3 regions of the Rossellomorea sp. ABR4_004 genome follow, and region 3 is predicted to be linked to each of the others. Evidence: a T-box and tRNA genes for the amino acid it is inferred to sense, from the RefSeq annotation. Region 3 holds a T-box; the other regions hold tRNA genes.
The links. The T-box of region 3 lies ahead of alaS (alanine--tRNA ligase). A T-box ahead of a tRNA ligase gene usually reads a tRNA of that ligase, here a tRNA-Ala.
Positions count from the first base shown of each region.

Region 1 (6,042 bases), 1.5 Mb from region 3:
CGTCGTTTTCAACCTTTATTGCGTCACTTTTTTATTTAATGCGTATTTTTCCATATTATAACACCAAAACTCTGCTTCATCTAAGGTTAACTGGATAGAGATAGGAGCCTGGATTCACCGTTCAACACCGTTTCTGATGAAAACACAAAAAAGAGCAGCCCCTAAGAGCTACTCTTTCTTCACATTTGCCTGGCGACGTCCTACTCTCACAGGGGGAGATCCCCCAACTACCATCGGCGCTGAAGAGCTTAACTTCCGTGTTCGGCATGGGAACGGGTGTGACCTCTTCGCCATTGTCACCAGACAATATTCAATTGAAGGGTTGTTCCTTCAAAACTAGATAAAGAATTGATGTCAAGAAAGCCGAATATCGACCAATTGTTGTTCATTTTAAAATGACTCTTTGTGGTTAAGTCCTCGATCGATTAGTATCAGTCAACTCCACATGTCGCCATGCTTCCATCTCTGACCTATCTACCTAGTCATCTTCTAGGGATCTTACTCACATACGTGATGGGAAATCTCATCTCGAGGGGGGCTTCATGCTTAGATGCTTTCAGCACTTATCCCTTCCGCACATAGCTACCCAGCGATGCCTTTGGCAAGACAACTGGTACACCAGCGGTGCGTCCATCCCGGTCCTCTCGTACTAAGGACAGCTCCTCTCAAATTTCCTGCGCCCACGACGGATAGGGACCGAACTGTCTCACGACGTTCTGAACCCAGCTCGCGTACCGCTTTAATGGGCGAACAGCCCAACCCTTGGGACCGACTACAGCCCCAGGATGCGATGAGCCGACATCGAGGTGCCAAACCTCCCCGTCGATGTGGACTCTTGGGGGAGATAAGCCTGTTATCCCCGGGGTAGCTTTTATCCGTTGAGCGATGGCCCTTCCATGCGGAACCACCGGATCACTAAGCCCGACTTTCGTCCCTGCTCGACTTGTAGGTCTCGCAGTCAAGCTCCCTTGTGCCTTTACACTCTGCGAATGATTTCCAACCATTCTGAGGGAACCTTTGGGCGCCTCCGTTACTCTTTAGGAGGCGACCGCCCCAGTCAAACTGCCCACCTGACACTGTCTCCCACCCCGATAAGGGGCGCGGGTTAGAATTTCAATACAGCCAGGGTAGTATCCCACCGATGCCTCCACCGAAGCTGGCGCTCCGGCTTCCAAGGCTCCTACCTATCCTGTACAAGCTGTACCAAAATTCAATATCAGGCTACAGTAAAGCTCCACGGGGTCTTTCCGTCCTGTCGCGGGTAACCTGCATCTTCACAGGTACTATAATTTCACCGAGTCTCTCGTTGAGACAGTGCCCAGATCGTTACGCCTTTCGTGCGGGTCGGAACTTACCCGACAAGGAATTTCGCTACCTTAGGACCGTTATAGTTACGGCCGCCGTTTACTGGGGCTTCGATTCGCACCTTCGCTTGCGCTAAGCACTCCTCTTAACCTTCCAGCACCGGGCAGGCGTCAGCCCCTATACTTCGCCTTACGGCTTCGCAGAGACCTGTGTTTTTGCTAAACAGTCGCCTGGGCCTATTCACTGCGGCTCTCTCGGGCTTGCACCCTACCAGAGCACCCCTTCTCCCGAAGTTACGGGGTCATTTTGCCGAGTTCCTTAACGAGAGTTCTCTCGCTCACCTTAGGATTCTCTCCTCGCCTACCTGTGTCGGTTTGCGGTACGGGCACCTTTTTCCTCGCTAGAGGCTTTTCTTGGCAGTGTGGAATCAGGAACTTCGCTACTATAATTCGCTCGCTATCACAGCTCAGCCTTATGCGATGATGGGATTTGCCTCATCATCAGCCTAACTGCTTAGACGCACATATCCAGCAGTGCGCTTACCCTATCCTCCTGCGTCCCCCCATTGCTCAAACGGAAAAGAGGTGGTACAGGAATATCAACCTGTTGTCCATCGTCTACGCCTATCGGCCTCGACTTAGGTCCCGACTAACCCTGAGCGGACGAGCCTTCCTCAGGAAACCTTAGGCATTCGGTGGATGGGATTCTCACCCATCTTTCGCTACTCATACCGGCATTCTCACTTCTAAGCACTCCACCAGTCCTTACGGTCTAGCTTCGCAGTCCTTAGAACGCTCTCCTACCACTGACACCTAGAGGTGTCAATCCACAGCTTCGGTGATACGTTTAGCCCCGGTACATTTTCGGCGCAGAGTCACTCGACCAGTGAGCTATTACGCACTCTTTAAATGGTGGCTGCTTCTAAGCCAACATCCTGGTTGTCTAAGCAACTCCACATCCTTTTCCACTTAACGTATACTTTGGGACCTTAGCTGGTGGTCTGGGCTGTTTCCCTTTCGACTACGGATCTTATCACTCGCAGTCTGACTCCCATGGATAAGTCTTTGGCATTCGGAGTTTGTCTGAATTCGGTAACCCGATGAGGGCCCCTAGTCCAAACAGTGCTCTACCTCCAAGACTCTTACACATGAGGCTAGCCCTAAAGCTATTTCGGAGAGAACCAGCTATCTCCAAGTTCGATTGGAATTTCTCCGCTACCCACACCTCATCCCCGCACTTTTCAACGTGCGTGGGTTCGGACCTCCATTCAGTGTTACCTGAACTTCATCCTGGACATGGGTAGATCACCTGGTTTCGGGTCTACGACCACATACTCAATTCGCCCTATTCAGACTCGCTTTCGCTGCGGCTCCGTCTCATCGACTTAACCTTGCATGGGATCGTAACTCGCCGGTTCATTCTACAAAAGGCACGCCATCACCCGTTAACGGGCTCTGACTACTTGTAGGCACACGGTTTCAGGTTCTATTTCACTCCCCTTCCGGGGTGCTTTTCACCTTTCCCTCACGGTACTGGTTCACTATCGGTCACTAGGGAGTATTTAGCCTTGGGAGATGGTCCTCCCAGCTTCCGACGGGATTTCACGTGTCCCGCCGTACTCAGGATCCACTCAAGAGGGAATGAAGTTTCAACTACAGGGTTGTTACCTTCTTTGACGAGCCTTTCCAGACTTCTTCGTCTACTTCATTCCTTTGTAACTCCGTATAGAGTGTCCTACAACCCCAAGAGGCAAGCCTCTTGGTTTGGGCTACATCCCGTTTCGCTCGCCGCTACTCAGGGAATCGCAATTGCTTTCTCTTCCTCCAGGTACTTAGATGTTTCAGTTCCCTGGGTCTGCCTTCCATACTCTATGTATTCAAGTAAGGATATTGTTCCATTACGAACAATGGGTTCCCCCATTCGGAAATCTCTGGATCAAAGCTCACTTACAGCTCCCCAAAGCATATCGGTGTTAGTCCCGTCCTTCGTCGGCTCCTAGTGCCAAGGCATCCACCGTGCGCCCTTCATAACTTAACCGAATTGGTTGTTACATCAGGTTTAAAACCTAAAATGGCGATACTCGGTAATTTCTTGACTATCAATTTATCTTTATCTAGTTTTCAAAGAACAATCATGTGTCTCGTAAGAGACAATATGGAGGGTTATTTTACTCCGCTGACGCTTCGTAAAAAACCTTGGTGGAGCCTAGCGGGATCGAACCGCTGACCTCCTGCGTGCAAAGCAGGCGCTCTCCCAGCTGAGCTAAGGCCCCTTGTATCGAGAATATGGTGGGCCTAAGTGGACTCGAACCACCGACCTCACGCTTATCAGGCGTGCGCTCTAACCAGCTGAGCTATAGGCCCATATTCCATAAAAATGAATGATAAGCAATGCTTACCATTGTTTGTGATGATTAAACCATCAAAACTGAACAAAACTTCGACTTGTCAAACGTTTAGTAAATCTTCCTTAGAAAGGAGGTGATCCAGCCGCACCTTCCGATACGGCTACCTTGTTACGACTTCACCCCAATCATCTGTCCCACCTTAGGCGGCTGGCTCCAAAAGGTTACCTCACCGACTTCGGGTGTTACAAACTCTCGTGGTGTGACGGGCGGTGTGTACAAGGCCCGGGAACGTATTCACCGCGGCATGCTGATCCGCGATTACTAGCGATTCCAGCTTCATGTAGGCGAGTTGCAGCCTACAATCCGAACTGAGAACGGTTTTATGGGATTGGCTAAACCTCGCGGTCTTGCTGCCCTTTGTACCGTCCATTGTAGCACGTGTGTAGCCCAGGTCATAAGGGGCATGATGATTTGACGTCATCCCCACCTTCCTCCGGTTTGTCACCGGCAGTCATCTTAGAGTGCCCAACTGAATGCTGGCAACTAAGATCAAGGGTTGCGCTCGTTGCGGGACTTAACCCAACATCTCACGACACGAGCTGACGACAACCATGCACCACCTGTCACTCTGTCCCCCGAAGGGGAAAGCCCTATCTCTAGGGTTGTCAGAGGATGTCAAGACCTGGTAAGGTTCTTCGCGTTGCTTCGAATTAAACCACATGCTCCACCGCTTGTGCGGGCCCCCGTCAATTCCTTTGAGTTTCAGTCTTGCGACCGTACTCCCCAGGCGGAGTGCTTAATGCGTTAGCTGCAGCACTAAGGGGCGGAAACCCCCTAACACTTAGCACTCATCGTTTACGGCGTGGACTACCAGGGTATCTAATCCTGTTTGCTCCCCACGCTTTCGCGCCTCAGTGTCAGTTACAGACCAGAAAGTCGCCTTCGCCACTGGTGTTCCTCCAAATATCTACGCATTTCACCGCTACACTTGGAATTCCACTTTCCTCTTCTGCACTCAAGTCCCCCAGTTTCCAATGACCCTCCACGGTTGAGCCGTGGGCTTTCACATCAGACTTAAGGAACCACCTGCGCGCGCTTTACGCCCAATAATTCCGGACAACGCTTGCCACCTACGTATTACCGCGGCTGCTGGCACGTAGTTAGCCGTGGCTTTCTGGTTAGGTACCGTCAAGGTACCGCCCTATTCGAACGGTACTTGTTCTTCCCTAACAACAGAGTTTTACGATCCGAAAACCTTCATCACTCACGCGGCGTTGCTCCGTCAGACTTTCGTCCATTGCGGAAGATTCCCTACTGCTGCCTCCCGTAGGAGTCTGGGCCGTGTCTCAGTCCCAGTGTGGCCGATCACCCTCTCAGGTCGGCTACGCATCGTCGCCTTGGTGAGCCGTTACCTCACCAACTAGCTAATGCGCCGCGGGTCCATCTGTAAGTGATAGCTAAAAGCCACCTTTCAACATTTCCTCATGCGAGGAAATGAGTTATCCGGTATTAGCCCCGGTTTCCCGGAGTTATCCCAGTCTTACAGGCAGGTTACCCACGTGTTACTCACCCGTCCGCCGCTGACTGATGGGAGCAAGCTCCCATCAATCCGCTCGACTTGCATGTATTAGGCACGCCGCCAGCGTTCGTCCTGAGCCAGGATCAAACTCTCCGATAAAAGTTTGAATAGCTCTTTAAAAATAAATCTAGAATTAACGTTGACGTATTGTCTTGTTTTGTTCAGTTTTCAAGGTTCAATATAACGTTGGGCTCTCATGAGCACCTCTTAAATATAACATTTTTCGTCATATAACGTCAAGCTTTATTTGAAATTTGTTTTTCGCGTCGTTTTGGCGACAAGGAATATAATAGCATCTTCTACTATAAAGAGTCAATAGTATTTTAAACCTTTTACAATTTTATTTCAGAAGAATGGATTTTCTGTTTCTTCCATTCTTCTGAATTGTGATCTGACGCACTAGTAATAGAAAGAAACAGTACCTTTCCAGGAATGGGGACACTCATCTTCTAAATGATCCAATATGTAGTGGAAAATGTGGTGAGGAACTCATTACGTTTTTTATTGGCCATTTGTTCACGTTTATAATCTATGAGGTCAATTCCGTAGTACTCTATTAAACCACGAGATCTCAGAGGGAGGAGAAGGGATATCCACATTATACTAACCACTACTGGTTATTTTGTAAAATCCATTACATAAACCAATAAAGGAATTTCAGAACGTTAATAGAAAACTAATAGAGAAAGAGTTTGGGATGAAGGGAGAATGTAAAAATGAATGAAGTCACTCGTGCCATTCAAGATGATTATCCAGATGAGTTTGCGTGGTGTTATGGCTGCGGCCGGCTCAATAAGGAAGGTCATCATTT
Region 1 is NZ_JBSWVM010000001.1:2,383,073-2,389,114, reverse strand. It holds rRNA gene rrf (5S ribosomal RNA) at 188-304, opposite strand; rRNA gene ACXAF2_RS12055 (23S ribosomal RNA) at 406-3,342, opposite strand; tRNA gene ACXAF2_RS12050 (tRNA-Ala) at 3,502-3,577, opposite strand; tRNA gene ACXAF2_RS12045 (tRNA-Ile) at 3,592-3,668, opposite strand; rRNA gene ACXAF2_RS12040 (16S ribosomal RNA) at 3,779-5,330, opposite strand; gene ACXAF2_RS12035 (PaaI family thioesterase) at 5,948-6,042, shown strand, end outside.
Region 1: it encodes a tRNA-Ala, which carries the amino acid that the T-box ahead of alaS (alanine--tRNA ligase) is inferred to sense. The anticodon was not compared.

Region 2 (6,042 bases), 1.5 Mb from region 3:
ATCGGAACGAAAAAAGGTATGCTCATTCGTTTCCCTGAAACGGATGTTCGTTCAATGGGAAGAACAGCTACCGGGGTAAAAGGAATTAACCTGAGTGATGATGACATTGTTGTAGGAATGGAAATTCTGGAAGAGAAAAGCGATGTCTTAGTTGTAACGGTGAATGGTTACGGTAAACGTACTCCTGCCAGTGAATATAGAGTTCAAACACGTGGTGGTAAAGGCTTAAAAACATGTAATGTAACGGAACGTAACGGAGAACTGGTCTCTGTTAAAGCCGTTACCGGTGAAGAAGACTTAATGATCATCACGGCACATGGTGTCCTTATCCGTATGGATGTGAATGATATCTCCACTACTGGCCGAAATACTCAAGGAGTTAAACTGATCCGTCTTCAGGAAAGCGAATTTGTTTCAACCGTTGCCAAGGTTGAAAAAGAAGATGAAGAAGAAACGGAAGCACCAGTTGAAACTTCTGAAGGAATGCAACAACCAGATAGCGAAGATCAAACAACTTCTGAAGATTTTAGCGAAGATACAGAAGAATAAAAGAACGGTAAGCTGTTTCCAGTGATGAGACTCTCATACTGGAAACAGCTTATTTTTTTGTGAAAAAATCATCTATAACCTGTTAAATTTGGTAAAATAAACTAGAAGAAAAAGGTGAGAAGTGAGGTGTTCATAGTTGAAGGTACATCGTGGAGAGATACAATTAGGATGCATCGTAGCAGAAGATATAATGGGAATGACAGCCACTCCCATCATTCTAAAGAATACAGTAATAGAAGAAGAACATCTAAGTATTCTTGAAGCATTCCATATCTCAGAGCTCATAATAGAAAAAACAAAAGTGGATGGACATCCATATAAAGCGCCAGTCTCTATTGAAAAAGAGATAGCCGAAGAAGAAATCAATGAGCCTGTCGGATTCATCGATCTCTATTTAAGGACGATCAAGGAATTTAAGAAAGAATTCATGAACTGGCAATCAGGAACATCTGTAAATGTTGCAAGGGTCAGAGAGTTAATGCTACCGGTGATTCAAACGATTCAAGAGAATCATACATATGTGTATTCTCTTCATCGATATTGCACGAAAAAAGATTATCTATTTCACCATGCGATTTCAATGGGTATCATAAGTGCCATGTTAGGAAAGAAGTTAGGCTTGAACCCTGGTCAGGTGAACCAGCTGGCCTTAGCAGGTATCCTGGCAGACTGTGGAATGGCCAAGGTCAGTCCACACATATTAACGAAAGAACAGCCTTTAACAGAAAGTGAATTTAAAGAAGTAAAGCTCCATACAGCCAACGGTTATAAAATGGTTAAAGACACTCCATTGTTAAAAACGGAAACAAAACTGGCAATCTTTCAACATCATGAACGATTTGATGGTACCGGATACCCGTCATCCGAGAAAGATAATCGTATCCATCTTTACTCTCAGATTGTTGGAATCGCGGATGTCTTTCATGCCATGACATCAGAAAGAATATACAGAAGCAAGCAGCCTGTCTTCAAGGTACTGGATATGATCAGTGAAGATTTATTTGGTAAATTCGATATTAAAGTCGTTAACGGCCTTTTGCAATTACTGGGAGATCTAAGGACAGGTACCTCAGTAAGACTATCAACCGGCCAGTACGGAGAAGTGATGTATACCAAGCAAAACGCATATACAAAGCCCATCGTAAAAATAAACAAAACAGAAGAACTCGTAGATCTGTCTCAGCAAAAAGAGATTTATATATCAGAAGTTTTTGCTTGAAGTCATTATGAGTGAATCCTCTTAAGATCCGTCATAGCAACGTATTAAGTAAACCTCAGGTTAGTTTACTAATCTTTGGTTTATTTATTTAGATTTACCTCTTGCCAACCCGGCCAATAGTATGTATAATATTATTTGTTGTCCGAAAGGCATTACATACTGTTTCAGAAAAAAACTTTTCTAAAATAATAAAAATACCTTGACGGTAACGGCAGTAAATGATATATTATAAAGGTCGCTTCAAACAGAAGCACTTACACATTGAACCTTGAAAACTGAACAAAACAAGACAATACGTCAACGTTAATTCTAGATTTATTTTTAAAAGAGCTATTCAAACTTTTATCGGAGAGTTTGATCCTGGCTCAGGACGAACGCTGGCGGCGTGCCTAATACATGCAAGTCGAGCGGACTGATGGGAGCTTGCTCCCATCAGTCAGCGGCGGACGGGTGAGTAACACGTGGGTAACCTGCCTGTAAGACTGGGATAACTCCGGGAAACCGGGGCTAATACCGGATAACTCATTTCCTCGCATGAGGAAATGTTGAAAGGTGGCTTTTAGCTATCACTTACAGATGGACCCGCGGCGCATTAGCTAGTTGGTGAGGTAACGGCTCACCAAGGCGACGATGCGTAGCCGACCTGAGAGGGTGATCGGCCACACTGGGACTGAGACACGGCCCAGACTCCTACGGGAGGCAGCAGTAGGGAATCTTCCGCAATGGACGAAAGTCTGACGGAGCAACGCCGCGTGAGTGATGAAGGTTTTCGGATCGTAAAACTCTGTTGTTAGGGAAGAACAAGTACCGTTCGAATAGGGCGGTACCTTGACGGTACCTAACCAGAAAGCCACGGCTAACTACGTGCCAGCAGCCGCGGTAATACGTAGGTGGCAAGCGTTGTCCGGAATTATTGGGCGTAAAGCGCGCGCAGGTGGTTCCTTAAGTCTGATGTGAAAGCCCACGGCTCAACCGTGGAGGGTCATTGGAAACTGGGGGACTTGAGTGCAGAAGAGGAAAGTGGAATTCCAAGTGTAGCGGTGAAATGCGTAGATATTTGGAGGAACACCAGTGGCGAAGGCGACTTTCTGGTCTGTAACTGACACTGAGGCGCGAAAGCGTGGGGAGCAAACAGGATTAGATACCCTGGTAGTCCACGCCGTAAACGATGAGTGCTAAGTGTTAGGGGGTTTCCGCCCCTTAGTGCTGCAGCTAACGCATTAAGCACTCCGCCTGGGGAGTACGGTCGCAAGACTGAAACTCAAAGGAATTGACGGGGGCCCGCACAAGCGGTGGAGCATGTGGTTTAATTCGAAGCAACGCGAAGAACCTTACCAGGTCTTGACATCCTCTGACAACCCTAGAGATAGGGCTTTCCCCTTCGGGGGACAGAGTGACAGGTGGTGCATGGTTGTCGTCAGCTCGTGTCGTGAGATGTTGGGTTAAGTCCCGCAACGAGCGCAACCCTTGATCTTAGTTGCCAGCATTCAGTTGGGCACTCTAAGATGACTGCCGGTGACAAACCGGAGGAAGGTGGGGATGACGTCAAATCATCATGCCCCTTATGACCTGGGCTACACACGTGCTACAATGGACGGTACAAAGGGCAGCAAGACCGCGAGGTTTAGCCAATCCCATAAAACCGTTCTCAGTTCGGATTGTAGGCTGCAACTCGCCTACATGAAGCTGGAATCGCTAGTAATCGCGGATCAGCATGCCGCGGTGAATACGTTCCCGGGCCTTGTACACACCGCCCGTCACACCACGAGAGTTTGTAACACCCGAAGTCGGTGAGGTAACCTTTTGGAGCCAGCCGCCTAAGGTGGGACAGATGATTGGGGTGAAGTCGTAACAAGGTAGCCGTATCGGAAGGTGCGGCTGGATCACCTCCTTTCTAAGGAAGATTTACTAAACGTTTGACAAGTCGAAGTTTTGTTCAGTTTTGATGGTTTAATCATCACAAACAATGGTAAGCATTGCTTATCATTCATTTTTATGGAATATGGGCCTATAGCTCAGCTGGTTAGAGCGCACGCCTGATAAGCGTGAGGTCGGTGGTTCGAGTCCACTTAGGCCCACCATATTCTCGATACAAGGGGCCTTAGCTCAGCTGGGAGAGCGCCTGCTTTGCACGCAGGAGGTCAGCGGTTCGATCCCGCTAGGCTCCACCAAGGTTTTTTACGAAGCGTCAGCGGAGTAAAATAACCCTCCATATTGTCTCTTACGAGACACATGATTGTTCTTTGAAAACTAGATAAAGATAAATTGATAGTCAAGAAATTACCGAGTATCGCCATTTTAGGTTTTAAACCTGATGTAACAACCAATTCGGTTAAGTTATGAAGGGCGCACGGTGGATGCCTTGGCACTAGGAGCCGACGAAGGACGGGACTAACACCGATATGCTTTGGGGAGCTGTAAGTGAGCTTTGATCCAGAGATTTCCGAATGGGGGAACCCATTGTTCGTAATGGAACAATATCCTTACTTGAATACATAGAGTATGGAAGGCAGACCCAGGGAACTGAAACATCTAAGTACCTGGAGGAAGAGAAAGCAATTGCGATTCCCTGAGTAGCGGCGAGCGAAACGGGATGTAGCCCAAACCAAGAGGCTTGCCTCTTGGGGTTGTAGGACACTCTATACGGAGTTACAAAGGAATGAAGTAGACGAAGAAGTCTGGAAAGGCTCGTCAAAGAAGGTAACAACCCTGTAGTTGAAACTTCATTCCCTCTTGAGTGGATCCTGAGTACGGCGGGACACGTGAAATCCCGTCGGAAGCTGGGAGGACCATCTCCCAAGGCTAAATACTCCCTAGTGACCGATAGTGAACCAGTACCGTGAGGGAAAGGTGAAAAGCACCCCGGAAGGGGAGTGAAATAGAACCTGAAACCGTGTGCCTACAAGTAGTCAGAGCCCGTTAACGGGTGATGGCGTGCCTTTTGTAGAATGAACCGGCGAGTTACGATCCCATGCAAGGTTAAGTCGATGAGACGGAGCCGCAGCGAAAGCGAGTCTGAATAGGGCGAATTGAGTATGTGGTCGTAGACCCGAAACCAGGTGATCTACCCATGTCCAGGATGAAGTTCAGGTAACACTGAATGGAGGTCCGAACCCACGCACGTTGAAAAGTGCGGGGATGAGGTGTGGGTAGCGGAGAAATTCCAATCGAACTTGGAGATAGCTGGTTCTCTCCGAAATAGCTTTAGGGCTAGCCTCATGTGTAAGAGTCTTGGAGGTAGAGCACTGTTTGGACTAGGGGCCCTCATCGGGTTACCGAATTCAGACAAACTCCGAATGCCAAAGACTTATCCATGGGAGTCAGACTGCGAGTGATAAGATCCGTAGTCGAAAGGGAAACAGCCCAGACCACCAGCTAAGGTCCCAAAGTATACGTTAAGTGGAAAAGGATGTGGAGTTGCTTAGACAACCAGGATGTTGGCTTAGAAGCAGCCACCATTTAAAGAGTGCGTAATAGCTCACTGGTCGAGTGACTCTGCGCCGAAAATGTACCGGGGCTAAACGTATCACCGAAGCTGTGGATTGACACCTCTAGGTGTCAGTGGTAGGAGAGCGTTCTAAGGACTGCGAAGCTAGACCGTAAGGACTGGTGGAGTGCTTAGAAGTGAGAATGCCGGTATGAGTAGCGAAAGATGGGTGAGAATCCCATCCACCGAATGCCTAAGGTTTCCTGAGGAAGGCTCGTCCGCTCAGGGTTAGTCGGGACCTAAGTCGAGGCCGATAGGCGTAGACGATGGACAACAGGTTGATATTCCTGTACCACCTCTTTTCCGTTTGAGCAATGGGGGGACGCAGGAGGATAGGGTAAGCGCACTGCTGGATATGTGCGTCTAAGCAGTTAGGCTGATGATGAGGCAAATCCCATCATCGTGAAGGCTGAGCTGTGATAGCGAGCGAATTATAGTAGCGAAGTTCCTGATTCCACACTGCCAAGAAAAGCCTCTAGCGAGGAAAAAGGTGCCCGTACCGCAAACCGACACAGGTAGGCGAGGAGAGAATCCTAAGGTGAGCGAGAGAACTCTCGTTAAGGAACTCGGCAAAATGACCCCGTAACTTCGGGAGAAGGGGTGCTCTGGTAGGGTGCAAGCCCGAGAGAGCCGCAGTGAATAGGCCCAGGCGACTGTTTAGCAAAAACACAGGTCTCTGCGAAGCCGTAAGGCGAAGTATAGGGGCTGACGCCTGCCCGGTGCTGGAAGGTTAAGAGGAGTGCTTAGCGCAAGCGAAGGTGCGAATCGAAGCCCCAGTAAACGGCGG
Region 2 is NZ_JBSWVM010000001.1:2,356,628-2,362,669, forward strand. It holds gene gyrA (DNA gyrase subunit A) at 1-549, shown strand, start outside; gene ACXAF2_RS11900 (HD-GYP domain-containing protein) at 686-1,768, shown strand; rRNA gene ACXAF2_RS11905 (16S ribosomal RNA) at 2,111-3,662, shown strand; tRNA gene ACXAF2_RS11910 (tRNA-Ile) at 3,773-3,849, shown strand; tRNA gene ACXAF2_RS11915 (tRNA-Ala) at 3,864-3,939, shown strand; rRNA gene ACXAF2_RS11920 (23S ribosomal RNA) at 4,099-6,042, shown strand, end outside.
Region 2: it encodes a tRNA-Ala, which carries the amino acid that the T-box ahead of alaS (alanine--tRNA ligase) is inferred to sense. The anticodon was not compared.

Region 3 (6,042 bases):
GACAGCCGGCCAGGAAGGGACAGCCGATCACCAAATGCTTGAAGATCTGGGGTTTGAGGTTGATTATGTGAAGGAAGTAAGTGAGCAGGCAACCTAATAAATAAATTTAGGTGGGTGCTTTGGAAAAGGTTACTCTTTATAAAATCAAGAAAATATCCCACACTATATAAGAACGGTGATTAAACATCGTTTGGGCGGATATTCTCATTGAACAAGTATAAAACGAGCTCGGATTGGTCATGATGGTAGGGAATACACACCAGGTTTGGTGTAATAGAGGTGAACCTTACCGATGAAGTGTCCAAATTGTCAGAGCAAAGATATCGGAAAGATCGGCATCAACCAATATTATTGTTGGGGTTGCTATATAGAGCTTTCCTTGTCCAAGGGAGTCATTCATACTCATCAAGTGGAAGAGGATGGATCACTGAGCTCCTTAGACGACTTGTTTGATGAGGAAGAACGCCGACTAAGCTAGGAAGAGGTGTCTTTCTTGAACAAAACATTTGCATCCATCGTTGGTTTTGGAGCAGGAATCGCTGCTTCTATCTATTCTCAAAGATCCAATATGATGAACCAAAGACAAATGAAACGAATTCGTAAACAAGTAAAGAAACTTTTTTAACAGCTAAAAAGGCTGACTCTCGGGTCAGTCTTTTTTTATGTTAACCTAAATGAATAAAACACCCTTCCATCATCCAACAATATAGAAGAGAAGGGAGTGTTGATGATGGAAAAGAGACCCTATGCCAAATGGTTGTACCGACTTTCAATAGCTCTTATTCTTTCTTTATTCCTATATATTCTGTACTTATTAAAGCCTGTATGGCATCCGGTTCTGGAGGTTTTGTTCTTTTCGCTCCTACCCTTCTTGATAGGGGGGTTCATTGCCTATTTACTTCATCCAATAGTAGAGAAAATCCATGAGGCGGGTATTCATAGAGGAATAGCCATCATGCTCATCTACATCCTTTTCTTCGGAGGATTAGGATACGCGGTATATAAAGGAACACCAATCATCATACATCAGCTGAAGGATTTATCTGAGAATGCGCCACTTTTTACAAAACAATATCAGAGATGGCTGGACTATGTGCAAAGCGAGACTTCCACTTGGCCTGACGGAATACAATCTCAATTAGAGGAAAGAATTGACGGGATCGAAGCCTGGTTGACTGGACTTGTCGCAGTCGTTCTGGCCACTGTGATGAAGTTTATGAACAGCTTGCTGCTTGTTGCGATCATTCCCTTTGTATCCTTTTATTTATTAAAGGATATGACGAAAGTGAAAAAATTTCTGTGGCAGCTTACCCCCAAAAAATGGAGGAATAGCGCGATTTCATTTTCAAAGGATGTGGATGAATCGTTGGGAGGCTATATCCGGGGACAGCTTTTAGTTTGTTTGATCATTGGAGGACTTTCCGCATTAACACTCTGGTTGGTTGGTATGAAGTATCCCTTGATCCTCGGTTTGATCATTGGAGTAACCAATGTCATACCCTATTTCGGACCGATTATCGGAGCGGTTCCAGCTGCCATTGTGGCAAGTACGATCTCCGTCAATATGATGATATATGTCGTCATCATGGTCGTAGTTCTCCAATTCCTGGAGGGCAATATCTTATCGCCCCTCATTGTCGGAAAAAGCCTTCATATGCATCCACTTTTTATTATGGCTGCCCTTATCATTGGTGGTGAAGTAGGTGGTGTGATCGGCATGATTGTTGCAGTCCCTTTTTTAGCTGTGGTAAAAGTAGCGATTTTACACGGACGAACCCATTTCATTCATGCAGCAGGGAAAGATTAACTGAAAAAATAAGAATCAACATTGACAAATACAGTGAATATTTCTATAATCCAACATATACAAGTATTCGTATAAAATAAAAGCAATGAAGGATCGAGTACGTTATAGCCCATCTACCAGAGAGGAATCCCCCAGGCTGTAAGGGATTTTAGATGAAGGATAACCGAATGCTAATCCTGAGTGCAGGTAAAGCCTGCCGTCTATCCGCGTTAAGGTGTTTTGAGGGATGAATATAAGAAAAGCGGAAGTGCTTTCCTTTATTCATAACCAGGGTGGTACCGCGAGAAACAGCTCTCGTCCCTGTTTTAGGGATGAGGGCTTTTTTGTATTCTTTTTTAACCATACATATAAAGGAGGAAGCTTGACATGAACAAATTAACAGGCGCAGAAATTCGTCAGAAGTTTTTAGATTTCTTTCAGGAAAAAGGACACGGGGTGGAACCAAGTGCATCATTGGTTCCGCATGAGGATCCGTCCCTTTTATGGATCAATAGTGGGGTAGCGACATTAAAGAAATATTTTGACGGACGTGTCATCCCTCAAAATCCAAGAATCGTGAATGCCCAAAAGTCAATTCGTACAAATGATATTGAAAATGTAGGGAAAACAGCACGCCATCACACGTTTTTCGAAATGCTTGGAAACTTCTCGATCGGAGAATATTTTAAAGTAGAAGCAATTGAATGGGCTTGGGAATTTTTGACCGACGCGAAATGGGTCGGATTTGACCCCGAGAAGCTTTCCGTTACCATTCACCCCGAAGATCATGAAGCATTTGACATCTGGAACAAAAAAGTAGGCGTACCAGCTGAACGAATCATCCGCATTGAAGGGAACTTCTGGGATATCGGGGAAGGTCCAAGTGGCCCGAATACAGAAATTTTCTACGATCGCGGGCCGGAATATGGGGACAATCCTGAAGACCCTGAATTATATCCGGGTGGAGAAAATGATCGTTACCTTGAGGTATGGAATCTTGTGTTTTCACAATTCAATCATAACCCTGACGGAACGTACACTCCGCTTCCTAAGAAAAATATCGATACCGGAATGGGACTTGAACGTATGGCATGTGTTGTACAAGAAGTACCTACAAACTTTGATACCGATTTATTCATTCCGATCATAAAGGCGACAGAAGAGATTTCCGGTAAGTCTTACGGAAAAGACAGTGACATCGACGTAGCGTTCAAAGTCATCGCTGATCATATCAGAACGGTTTCCTTCGCCATCGGTGACGGAGCTCTTCCTTCCAATGAGGGCCGCGGCTATGTATTAAGAAGACTGCTTCGCCGTGCAGTTCGATTTGCGAAACAAATTGAAATCAATCGTCCATTCATGTATGAATTGGTCCCGGTTGTTTCTGAAATCATGGTTGATTTCTATCCTGAAGTGAAGCAAAAGGCGGAATTCATCCAAAAAGTAGTGAAAAATGAAGAAGATCGCTTCCACGAAACATTGAACGAGGGGCTAGCTATTCTTTCTTCCATCATCAAGGTACAAAAATCTGAAGGTAACAAGATCGTTCCTGGTGAGGATGTCTTCCGTTTGTATGATACGTACGGATTCCCGGTTGAATTAACGGAAGAATATGCAGAAGAAGAAGGATTAACAGTTGATCATGATGGTTTTGAGAAAGAAATGGAAGCTCAGCGTGAAAGAGCGAGGTCGGCTCGCCAGGATGTAGGAAGCATGCAAGTGCAGGGTGGAGTCCTTAGTGATATCACGGTAGAAAGTCGCTTTGTAGGGTATGATACTTTAGAAACGACTGCTACTATACTTGAACTGTTGGTTGACAATGAGCGCCAGCCGAAAGTAGATAAAGGACAGGAATGCCAATTCATCCTTGACCAGACACCTTTCTACGCAGAGAGCGGCGGACAAATCGGCGATAAAGGATACATTGAAGCTATGGGTGTGAAAGTTTTGGTGACAAACGTCAAGAAAGCGCCTAATGGCCAAAACCTTCACTCTGCCATCGTTGAAGAAGGTACATTAGAGCAACATGCACAGGTGCTTGCTAAAGTATCCCGTGAATCCAGAACAAGAGTCGAGAAAAATCACACAGCTACACACATCCTTCATCAGGCATTGAAAGATGTTCTTGGAGATCATGTAAACCAGGCAGGTTCATTAGTGGAACCAGATCGCCTGCGATTCGACTTCTCTCATTTCGGTTCTGTTTCCCAGGAAGAGATTGAGAAAATCGAAACCATTGTCAATGAAAAGGTTTGGAAGGCTATTTCAGTGAACACAGCCCTGAAATCATTATCAGAGGCAAAAGGGATGGGGGCTATGGCTTTATTCGGTGAAAAATACGGCGAAGAAGTTCGCGTCGTATCGATTGGAGAATATAGCTTAGAACTTTGTGGTGGCTGTCATGTATCGAACACGTCTGAAATCGGATTATTTAAGATTCTCTCTGAAAGTGGAATCGGAGCAGGCACGAGAAGGATTGAAGCTGTTACAGCAGAGAATGCTTATAAAGTGTTAAATGATCAGGTTTCTCAACTGAAGGATGTAGCAGGCAAACTTAAAGCGAATCCTAAAGAAGTCGTCAACCGCGTGGACTCTTTATTAGTAGAAATGAAAGAGCTTCAGAGAGAAAATGAATCATTATCCGCAAAGTTGTCTAACATAGAAGCAGGTAGCTTAACGGATCAAGTCAAAGTCATTGACGGGGTGAATGTTCTTTCCGCGAAAGTGGCTGCTGGAGATAGCAATGGATTACGTACAATGATGGATGATCTTAAACTGAAATTGGGCTCCGGGGTTATTGTGCTGGCAACAACTGGAGACGACAAAGTTACGATCATTGCAGGAGTTACGAAGGATTTAGTCGAAAAAGGATATCATGCTGGAAAACTTGTTAAAGAAGTGGCTTCACGCTGTGGTGGAGGAGGCGGTGGCCGTCCGGACATGGCTCAAGCCGGGGGGAAACACCCGGAAAAAGTAGAAGAAGCCCTGCAAATTGTAGAAGAATGGGTCAAATCCATTTAACTCCGTGTTAAAGTGGTGTACAATGTAGGTAACGATTAACAATTCGGTTGTCAAAAAGACAAGCCTAAAGAGAGGTGCTAAAAATGAGTTCTTTTGACAAAACGATGCGATTTGATTTTTCAGAGGAGCCGTTCGAACATGACGTGAAGGAAGTACTCCTGCAGGTTCATGATGCTCTTCAAGAAAAAGGGTACAACCCGATCAATCAAATCGTAGGGTACTTATTATCTGGAGATCCTGCTTACATTCCTAGACATCAAGATGCCAGAAATATCATCCGACGTTTAGAACGTGATGAGATCATCGAAGAATTAGTCAAATCGTATTTGAAACAGCACAAAGAGGGATAATACATGCGTGTAATGGGTTTAGACGTCGGATCTAAGACAGTGGGAGTCGCAATTAGCGATGAGCTTGGTTGGACCGCTCAAGGAATTGAAACGATTAAGATTGACGAAGATCAAGGGATGTTCCGGATCGACAGATTAAAGGAACTTGCCGAAGAGTACCAGGTGGATACAGTTGTAGTCGGATTGCCTAAAAACATGAATAACTCAATTGGTCCCCGGGGAGAAGCGTCTAAAGCTTATGGAGAATTGATTCAGCAAGAGTTATCCCTTCCCGTTAAGTACTGGGATGAACGACTGAGTACAATGGCTGCGGAACGAGTCCTTTTAGAAGCCGATGTAAGTAGGAAGAAACGTAAGAAAGTAATTGATAAAATGGCGGCAATGATGATCCTCCAAGGATATCTTGACAGCCAAAAATAATGAGGTGAATGTTCATGGAACACGGAGAAAAACAAATTACAGTAGTTGACGAACAAGGAAATGAACAATTATGCGAGGTTCTTTTCACGTTTGAATCAGATAAATTCAATAAATCATATGTCCTTTATTATCCACTGGGAGCAGATGAAAACGACGAAGAAGAAATTGAAATTCACGCTTCTGCTTTCCTTCCGGGAGACGAAGGTCAAGAAGGCGAATTAAAGCCGATTGAAACTGAGGAAGAGTGGGACATGATCGAAGAAATGTTAAACACTTTCCTAGACGAAGAAGAAGACGCAGAATAAGCATTAAGCTATAGTTTCATAAGAAACAGGGACCGCAAAAAGGGACAAAAAATTCACCTTTTTGCAGGTCCCTGTTTCACTTTGTGCAAAATATTGTATAATAGTGGAGATGATGTCGAATTACCTTTAACGGATATCCCGCTTTTTTGCTCGAAAGGGG
Region 3 is NZ_JBSWVM010000001.1:887,802-893,843, reverse strand. It holds gene bioB (biotin synthase BioB) at 1-97, shown strand, start outside; gene ACXAF2_RS04935 (hypothetical protein) at 293-478, shown strand; gene ACXAF2_RS04930 (YrzQ family protein) at 494-625, shown strand; gene ACXAF2_RS04925 (AI-2E family transporter) at 731-1,807, shown strand; T-box leader at 1,884-2,112, shown strand; gene alaS (alanine--tRNA ligase) at 2,174-4,807, shown strand; gene ACXAF2_RS04915 (IreB family regulatory phosphoprotein) at 4,891-5,157, shown strand; gene ruvX (Holliday junction resolvase RuvX) at 5,161-5,577, shown strand; gene ACXAF2_RS04905 (DUF1292 domain-containing protein) at 5,592-5,882, shown strand.